DNA from 3 places in the Gracilibacillus caseinilyticus genome. Region 1 is predicted to be linked to each of the others. Evidence: riboswitches for the same ligand, from Rfam matches in the RefSeq annotation. Region 1 holds a riboswitch; each other region holds the start of a gene.
What was found. Region 1 has a riboswitch for thiamine pyrophosphate ahead of MUN88_RS13065 (ABC transporter substrate-binding protein). Riboswitches for the same ligand answer to the same signal wherever they lie in the genome.
Positions count from the first base shown of each region.

Region 2: linked by a shared signal. The riboswitch ahead of MUN88_RS11965 (DUF561 domain-containing protein) and the one ahead of MUN88_RS13065 (ABC transporter substrate-binding protein) in region 1 are both predicted to bind thiamine pyrophosphate.
Region 3: linked by a shared signal. The riboswitch ahead of MUN88_RS16630 (ECF transporter S component) and the one ahead of MUN88_RS13065 (ABC transporter substrate-binding protein) in region 1 are both predicted to bind thiamine pyrophosphate.

Region 1 covers NZ_CP095072.1:2,771,492-2,774,773, forward strand. The annotation lists gene MUN88_RS13055 (DUF4362 domain-containing protein) at 1-310, shown strand, start outside; gene wrbA (NAD(P)H:quinone oxidoreductase) at 525-1,121, shown strand; TPP riboswitch at 1,632-1,742, shown strand; gene MUN88_RS13065 (ABC transporter substrate-binding protein) at 1,823-2,800, shown strand; gene MUN88_RS13070 (thiamine-binding protein) at 2,812-3,105, shown strand; gene MUN88_RS13075 (ABC transporter permease) at 3,206-3,282, shown strand, end outside.
Region 2 covers NZ_CP095072.1:2,561,796-2,565,077, reverse strand. The annotation lists gene thiO (glycine oxidase ThiO) at 1-869, opposite strand, end outside; gene MUN88_RS11965 (DUF561 domain-containing protein) at 862-1,482, opposite strand; TPP riboswitch at 1,577-1,674, opposite strand; gene MUN88_RS11960 (ferritin-like domain-containing protein) at 1,815-2,294, shown strand; gene MUN88_RS11955 (amidohydrolase) at 2,429-3,282, shown strand, end outside.
Region 3 covers NZ_CP095072.1:3,477,775-3,481,056, reverse strand. The annotation lists gene MUN88_RS16645 (DUF4256 domain-containing protein) at 1-283, shown strand, start outside; gene MUN88_RS16640 (small acid-soluble spore protein P) at 356-508, opposite strand; gene MUN88_RS16635 (DNA alkylation repair protein) at 527-772, opposite strand; TPP riboswitch at 970-1,076, shown strand; gene MUN88_RS16630 (ECF transporter S component) at 1,179-1,772, shown strand; gene MUN88_RS16625 (ABC transporter ATP-binding protein) at 1,774-3,204, shown strand; gene MUN88_RS16620 (energy-coupling factor transporter transmembrane component T family protein) at 3,210-3,282, shown strand, end outside.

The DNA of each region.
Region 1 (3,282 bases):
TCAACAAGAAAAACTTTCTTTTGAGGTGCCATACGTTGAGATAATGGTACCAAAGCAAACATATCAAAGTCTGGAGATAATCGTAGGTGACCAAAAAATACTAGAGAGTGATGATAAGGAGAAAATTAATAAAGTTATTGAGAAAATTAGAACAGGAACTCCAAAATCAGTTATGATCATGACGAAGATGGCTCCTGCGGGCGAATTGGTGTTAAAAGGAGAACAAGCAAACATTCGTTTCGATTTTTACAAGGATGGGAATCTGATTCGCTATAACACATTTATCGAAGCTGGAATAACAGTTGACTAAAAGATCCATATTAATCGTTATTTTACATTGGTTTTTGAATGCTATCAAAATATCAGCAATTGTTTTGAAGGTATCTGGTCTGAGCTAACTATTTGATAGAAAAGATTTAACCGTGTTACTATTACACTATCTCAGAATCGAGATATTGTGTAATTCCGTACGAATCTGGGAAAACTCCAAATGGAATCAATACAACGAGAAGGGAAGTAGAGAAGTGGTAAAAGTAGCAGTTATTTATTATAGTTCAACAGGTACTAATTATAAGCTGGCGAATTGGGCGGCAGACGCAATCAAGGAAGCTGGCGCAGAAGTGAAGGTTGTTCGTGCACAAGAAACAGCACCAAAACCAGCGATTGCATCAAATCCAAAATGGGAGCAGCATTTGCAAGATACTGAACATGTTCCTGAAGCTAGCTCTGACGATATTGAATGGGCGGACGCGATTATTTTCAGTATGCCGACTCGTTTCGGTGGTGTTCCTTCACAAATGAAACAATTTATTGATTCACAAGGTGGTTTATGGGCTGCTGGTAAGACAGCCAATAAAGTGGTTAGTGCGATGTCTTCTGCATCTAACCCACACGGCGGCCATGAAGCAACGTTGTTGAACTTTTATACATCGATGATGCACTGGGGAGCTATTATAGTCCCACCAGGATATACAGATCAATCAGCCTTTACATCAGGTGGAAATCCTTATGGAAACAGTGTAACACACACGCCGGATGGTGACTTCGTAGAAGATGTAGAGAATGCAGTGAAACATCAAGCTAAACGCGTTGTAGAAGTAGCAACAAAGATTCACGGATAATATACAGTATAAGGCGAACCTCAAACTAGAATGAGATTCGTCTTTGTTATACGTTTAAAAGTATAAAATTTTAGCGAAGCAGATCGACGTAGTGAAAATTTAGAATGTACAACGTATAAGTAAAACTTCGGCATTCGCTAAAGATAAGGCGAATGCCGAGTTTTTCTAAACAGGTAAGAAAGTATAAAATTTTAAGGTTTCGTACCGCTTTCTAACATGAACAGCCATGTCCAGCGCAAGCGCCCAGATACTAGGTGGCTTCCTACATCGCCCTACGATAAAGAAGACTTGCCGATTGGTGATAACCAGAGGCCTAGTCGACCTTATGCCCTTGGGCGAAAGTCATCAACATCACTTGCTCACCGTGATTCCTTTATCTCAGTTAATGCCGTCCAGTCGCTACGTTTCTAAACGGGCGCTTGCGCTTTTCTAATGCACTGAAGCAAAGCTGAGTAAATAAAACTTGAAGAAATGATCGAAATATGTCAAAGTAGATAATGGAAAATTAAATAGGAGATGTAGGGGGACCGGTGTTGCCGGTTGAGAAAGTTTCCGTGAGTTACTTGACCCTTAGAACCTGATCTGGTTAGTACCAGCGTAGGGAACATATGAGATAATTGAATCTATATGCGCCCTAGTCTGCTAAGTCTTGGGTGTTTCTTATATGTTCCCCCAAAAAAGAAAAAAGGGGGATTTTTTACGTGAAAAAAATAATATTCGCAGCACTTAGTGTATGTTTGGTGTTGGTAGGGTGTGGAGAAGAAGACAGCTCCTCAGAGAAAATGGAGGACGTAACTCTCGTTTTGGATTGGACACCAAATACCAATCATACTGGATTATATGTGGCCCAATCAAAAGGGTATTTTGAAGAGCAAGGAATGAATGTAGAAATTGTGATGCCAGGTGAAGCGGGGGCAGATCAAACCGTTGCTTCTGGGAAAGCTGAATTTGGTATCAGCTACCAAGAGTCTGTCACAGAAGCTAGAGTCCAGGATATTCCACTAGTATCGATTGCAGCAGTGATCCAGCATAATACGTCAGGTTTTGCTTCTCCGGTTGATAAAGGAATTACCTCACCAGCCGACTTTGCCGGGAAAACTTACGGTGGCTGGGGAGCACCAGTAGAATCTGCTGTGATTGACTCGTTAATGAAACAAGAAGGTGCATCTGTAGAGGATGTAGACATCGTCAATATGGGTAATACTGATTTCTTTACTGCGGTAGAAAGGGATATTGATTTTGCCTGGATTTATTATGGCTGGACAGGAATCGAAGCAGAATTGCGTGGAAAAGAATTAAATATGCTTTATTTAACCGATTATTCGGAGAACCTAGATTACTATACACCAGTCATTACAACAAATGAAAATATGATAGAGGAAAATCCGGAAACGATTAAGAAATTTGTAGTAGCTGTAAGCAAAGGATATCAATTCGCAACCGATAATCCAGACGAAGCTGCAGATATTCTGATTGAAGAGGTACCTGATCTAGATGAGGAATTAGTATATGCCAGTCAAAAATGGTTATCACCGAAATATCAAGATGATGCAGATAGATGGGGTGAGCAATCACAAGAAGTATGGCAGAATTATGCCGACTTTATGTATGAAAATGATCTGTTGGATCGAGAACTAGACGCAGAAGCAGCCTTTACCAATGAATTTTTACCCGAATAGGAGGGAGTATGATGGCAGAAGCATTAGTGAGTATACAAATTATACCAAAAACACCGAATGGAGAAGAGTCGATTCCATTTGTCGATGAAGCAATTTCTATTATTGATCAATCGGATGTTAACTACCATGTAGGACCATTAGAAACAACGATGGAAGGGGAGTTATCCGAGTTGTTCGCTGTTATCGAAAAAATGAATCAGCGCATGCATCAGTTAAATTGCCCCAGTGTAATATCGCAAGTGAAAATTTATTCGCGTCAAGATCGCCAGGCATCGATGACAGAATTAACGAAAAAATATCGTTAGAATGGAAAGTGGCCATAAAATGGGCGAAAGTAACCATAAAAGTATAAAGAGTGGCCATAGAACACTTGAAAGTGGCCATGAAAAAATTGAGGTAGGTTTTATGTGGAGAAAGTTATCATTACCAGTCATTATGATCGTCGGTATTCTACTTGTCTGGGAAGGATCCAGCCGATTTTT
Region 2 (3,282 bases), 210 kb from region 1:
TCCGGTACAATTCTGGAAGCCTTTGCTAATAATCCCGACACACTGCCAGCTTCGACTTCCCTGCTAGTTTCATCTGGTTTAGTCGTTGCACCAATAATTACTCGGTTACCTTGTTTCGGCACAAGGTAACACCCCTCTGTAAATAATGTTGTATGAAAAAGAACCTTTTCGCTCTTAACGGAAAGACACTCTCCTTTGACAGGTGTCAACTTGGGGAGAGTCAGAACCATATCTGCCGTTTGGAAACCACTCGTTATCACAACCTCGTTCGCATAAAAACGTTCTCCATGTCTAGTTAAGACACCAACAGCCTTACCGTGTTCCTTTAAAACATCGATAACAGGTGTGTGTTCGAGGATGTGCACGCCAGAACGTTCAGCTGCCTTTGCAAAAGCTTTTGTAACATGGGGCGCAGACACTTGACCCTCATCCGGGCAATGCAGTGCTGCAGCAAAATCTTTTGCCACATGCTTTTCTGGGAATTGATCGGGTCTAAGTATCTCTGCTCGCATCCCATGTTCCTGATGTAAATCAGCACATTTCTGTAATTCCTTGATTTGATCTTCCTGTTCTATGGGTTTTAATGCTCCTTGCTTCACATACTGCATATGAATGCCAGTTATCTCATACAATTCCTCAGCCAGATACGGATAAAGCGCACGACTCTCCTTTGCAAATTGAAAGAGCGGAGATGACTCCTGCCATTCCATTTGAACACCTAACATTCCAGCAGCTGCACTGGATGCTCCTGACCCAATCGAATTGGCTTCGATCAATAATACGCTGTGTCCTCTCTTTCTCAATTCGTAAGCAATCGAAGCACCAATGACGCCACCACCTACGACAATTTCATCCACTATTTTATTCAACGCGTTCCTCCTTCCAATTATCAAGCATGGTTCGCAACTGTTGGGAGACTCGATATGGTTCATCTGCATCCCAAATGGTAGACATAACTGCGACCCCTTTCGCTCCTGCATTGAGCGTTGCGTTTAGATTAGTTACATCTATGCCACCAATTGCGATTACCGGCACCGATACTTGGTTTACGATCGTTTCTAATGTGGCTAAACCTTTGGGAGCCAGGCCTGGTTTAGACTGTGTTCGATAAACATGACCAAACACGATATAATCTGCCCCTTCTTCCTCTGCTTCGATCGCTTCTTGCAACGTATGAACAGATTTACCAACCTGCAAATCAGGAAAAGTTCGTACCACCTCTCGCACAGGAACACTATGATAGGCAAGCTGAACTCCTTTGCAATGATAGATTTTGGCAAGGTCAGCTCGATCATTTATGATTATTTTTTCTTCGGGTAAGCCAGCTTCTATCATTTTCTCGATCAGAAAACAAAGATCTTTTGCCGGTGCTTGTTTCTCTCGTACATGTAAGAAATCGATATGCTCAGCAAGTCCGCCAATCTTCTTTATCTCTTTATCTGCTATTATTTTTCCATTTGTGATAAGATGAAGCGTTGTCATACATAATACTCCTTACTCAAGTAATAAATAACGCAAAAAACCACTCATCCAGCAAGGACAAGTGGTATCTATTTTAAGCTTTAATTACTAATTAACTGCTTTTCTACCACTTCCCTCCGCTAGTGTTAACCAGATCAGGTTCAAAGGGTCCGAATAATTCGTCTCAGCCAATTGGCTCCCCCAGTGCTCATCGATATGAAATTAACTTTCGGGATAATAATAACACACGCGTTAAAAATATCCAAGCCTTAATTGGATTTGGATGTTTATTTTTGATTGGAATAGGGTAATTATATAGTAAGGATAATAATACAGAAGGGATGTTGTTATTGATGGCAAAAAATCAAGCGAAAGTACAAGACTTAAGGTCAAAAGATCAAGATAAGCTAGAAGAATTAATTGATGGCTTAAATGTTGATTTAGCGAATGAATATGCAGCTACTATCATGTATACGTATCATGCATCCGTTGTATCTGGTTTATATCGTTCACTGCTTAAACCATTCTTTGAAGATGAAATAAATGATGAAATCGGACATGCATCCTATTTATCAAACAAAATTAAAACACTAGGCGGTACACCTACTACCACACCTGCAAAAGTAGAACAGCTTACAAATGTGGAAGACATGCTGGAAGCTACTTATAAAGCAGAGAAAGAAACAATCGAACGTTATGAGAAAAGAAAAGTACAAGCAGAAGAACTTGGCTTGACTGAGTTGGCAGTACAGCTGGACGATATGATAGCTGATGAGACAAGACATAAGGAAGAAACACAACGGCTTTTGGCAGATTCAAGCTTTTTTAATTAATCCCCCCTTTTATTATATAGATGAACAGCTTTCGATTTCGAAGGCTGTTTTTTTATGTTGGCGGGATACGGCTTAAAAGTCAAGCCTAGCTATCTATGATATAATGAAAAGAAAAGCAATTCGGGGTGAACGTAATGAGGGATATTTTATTTGCTGAAGTGGATCAATTATATGACGAGATGATAGAAATGAGAAGATACTTGCATCAATATCCTGAACTTTCATTTCAAGAAGAAAAAACAGCTGCCTTTATCCAGGAACAGTACAACATACTCGATATACCTTTCCAAAAAAATATGGGAGGAAATGGAGTTGTTGCAACGTTACAAGGTGCAGAGGATGGCTTGACGGTCGCATTGCGTGCAGACTTCGATGCGCTTCCGATCCAGGATGAAAAAGAAACGGGTTATAGATCAAAAAAAGACGGTGTCATGCATGCCTGTGGTCATGATGGTCATACTGCGACGTTACTGGCTGTGGCTAAAATACTAAAGAAATATCAGCATCGGCTGAAAGGCAAAGTCGTTTTTATTCATCAGCATGCTGAAGAACTTGCTCCAGGTGGTGCCAAACCAATGATTGATGCTGGGGTATTGGATGGTGTGGATGTGGTTTACGGAACCCACTTATGGACGAGTACACCATATGGAATCGTCCAAACTTCACCAGACAATTTTATGGCCGCAGCTGACCGATTCAAAGTAGAAATTCAAGGTGTCGGTGGGCACGGTGCAATTCCTCACCAGACGAAAGATCCGATTGTCGTTGGCTCTCAACTCGTCACGAACCTGCAACAGATTCTCTCCAGACGAATTGATCCACTTGAGACGGCAGTACTTTCGATCGGTTCTTTTCATGCTGGAAATGCCTACAATGTTATTCCATCAACTGCGACTATTGAAGGGACTGTTCGTACATTTAGTCCTGAGGTGCAGCAATACATCGTCGAAGAAATGGAAAAAATCATTAAAGGTACTTGCCTAGGCTA
Region 3 (3,282 bases), 710 kb from region 1:
AGAAGCACTGGAGTCGAGGAAAAAACACAAACCTGAAAATACGGCTGTGGATATGGCCGCTGACATGGGCATTGAACTATTAACAGAGGAAGAATATCGAGAGTTGCAAAAACTAGGTGAATTCGATAAGAAAACATCCAGTTGGGTAAAAACACCTGAGAAAATTAGAAATCGCGGTGGGGCGATCTTTTGTGATCGTCGTTATGATACCGTATTCACTTATCATAATGGGGCAGACTCCTATTATGCTGCCAGAGGTTTTCGAGGCTCATGTAGAGTTTGAATATAAAGAGGGGGTTAGTGTAACATAATTCGCGAGTTTGTTACACTAACCACTTTATTAATTTTTACTAAATTACATATCATGCGACTTATTATGTTTTTGTCTAGAATGATTCTGGTTCTTTACTTTATGAGAGCCTGCCATCGGTTCTCCGTAAGGCTGAGTTGGACTTTTTGGTAAATCAGGTTGTTCAGACTGTTTTGGTCCTTTTCGATTTTTAGCCATTATAGTTATCCTCCTTCATCAGTTTAGTGATTTAGCATATTTAATAAAGGTTTCTTCATTTTCAATCAATCCGCATACACCACACTGTATTCTCTGGTTTGGCCCATTGTAGGCGATGTGAAAAATCTCGAGCGGTTCTTTTGCGTAATCATTTACTATTTCTCCGGTATCCATGTCTAATTTCACCGGCTTTGCCACTTGCTCAATCACATTAAAGCGAGACCGGTTCGTTTTACATTTTGGACATTTATAAGGCTGCGTCATCTATAATCCCTCCCAATATTTTCTCCATTAAGACTGCCTGCAATGTTAGCTTATTTTTTCTCATTAGTGACAAATTATACTGATCAATATTTTGAGAAAGATTGAAACGTCGTACGATTATTATTTCAATAAATATGGGTATGCTCTTGACAATCTGGAAAAATCTGATATGATAAAGTCGAAATTAATATACGAAACACATCCACTAGGGGTGTCTTAACAAGACTGAGATTAAAGTGATACTTTAAGACCCTTAGAACCTGATCTGGTTTATACCAGCGTAGGGAAGTGGCAACTATTCCTATACATATGATTTGAATAAGTATAAGTATAGCCACTTTCTTGCGTGCGAGAAGGTGGCTTTTTTGTGCTTTGGATAACAAATATGTAGAAGGAGTGGGAGTACATGAAGAAAAAGTTAACATTGGTGGACATTTTAATTACGATTGTCATTGCTTTTATTTTTAGTGTGATTTACCGAGTATGGGGACCAGTGTACAGCGTGATATCTGTGGTCGGCTTGCATGTCGATCAACTTGTATATGGTATGTGGTTTATGGCGGCTACGGTTGCTTTCCTCATTATTCGAAAGCCGGGTGTTGCCTTATTAGCAGAAGTGGCGGCAGCTCAGGGGGAATTTCTATTCGGGGGCTCCTGGGGGATTTCATTATTACTTTATGGCATTTTGCAAGGACTAGGCTGTGAACTTGTGTTTGCGATGGTTCGTTACAAAAGCTATCGATTGTTCGTCACCTGTCTGGCGGCTGTCGGCGCTACAATAGGTTCGTTAATACTGGATGTGTTTTATGGCTATATCGATACGTTAGCATGGTGGAATGTTACGTTGTTAATCGTCAATCGAACGATCGGTGCTATCGTGATTACTGGCGTTTTTGCTTATTATTTAGTTTTAGCATTGGATAAAACAGGAGTAACCAAGATGATCCGGCCATTATCAGAAAAAGATTATCACTTTTCCGATGAAGAAACGGGGTCTTAGTATGATCGAAATTAATCACTTAAAAGCAAAATATCCTGGCCAGTCAAGGACGATTATCAACGACTTTTCCTTATCCATCCAAGAGGAGGAAAAGGTCTTACTGATTGGTCCTTCGGGTTCCGGTAAATCAACTATCATGCAAATATTAGCCGGGTTAATTCCAGAGGTTATTGAAATTCCATTGAAATATCAATCTCGTACTTTACCTGATGCTTACGGTATTGTCTTTCAGGATCCGGATGCACAATTTTGTATGCCATATGTCGATGAGGAAATAGCGTTTGTTCTTGAAAATCGAGGTGTCGCTCGTGAAAAAATGCCAGATTTGATTACCAAGTATCTCGAGCAAGTCGGCTTATCATTTGCTGACAATCATATTCCGATTCAACATTTATCAGGTGGTATGAAGCAGCGACTTGCGATTGCCACCGTTCTGGCGTTGGAGCCGTCCGTAATCTTTTTGGATGAACCTACCGCAATGTTAGATGATCAAGGTACTGTAGATGTGTGGGATACGATAAAAAAAGTGGCAGCCAATAAAACCATTATCATTGTCGAACACAAAATTGAGCATATTTTATCCTTTGTGGATCGAGTCATCATGATAGATGAGTCAGGCAATATACTGGGAGATGACACACCAGAAGCCATTTTCACAAAATTTCGCGAGAAGCTTTATCGTTATGGTGTTTGGTATCCGAAAATTTGGCATGATTTTCTTGCGCAACGAGCCAATCCCAAACCTTCTACGCATATACTAGATCTGCCGGTAATTCGTCTCGACTCCTTAAAAGGTTACCATCTGAAAAAGTTAAAAATGGAAGTGGAAAAGGCAACCATTTATCAAGGGGACTGGCTGGCAGTTACTGGTGAGAATGGCTCTGGCAAAAGCACACTATTACTTGCCATCATGCAATTGATTCGTACAAAAGGGAATATCTATTATTATTTGTCAGAGAAATCAACGAATTGTAACTATCAGAAAATGGGCTATGTTTTTCAAAATCCGGAATTACAATTTATTGCAAATTCTGTGTATGAGGAGCTGGCTCAATCCTTAGTGAATAGTGAAGAGGAAGTGCTTCCTGAAACAATTGAACAGCACTTAAAAAGATATCACTTATTTCAAGTCAAAGATCAACATCCATACGAATTATCGGTCGGGCAGAAGAGAAGGTTAAGTGTTGCTACTGCTACGATCGCTAATGTTGATGTCTTACTCCTGGATGAGCCTACATTCGGACAGGATGCTAAAAACACTTTTGCCATGCTCGATATGTTAGACGCATGTCGCAAAAATGGGATAACGATTGTGATGGTTACCCATCAAAATGAAATTGTCAGGCATTTTGCGACAAGAGAATGGCGCGTGCAAGAGGGGCAAGTTCAGGAAATGACGGCATATCCATTGCCAATTCAACGTGAAGGGTGAGACAAATGATCGGAGAGATAACGTATCAGGCAACATGGCTGCATCGATTAAATCCTAGTATGAAATTAATCGCTTTTC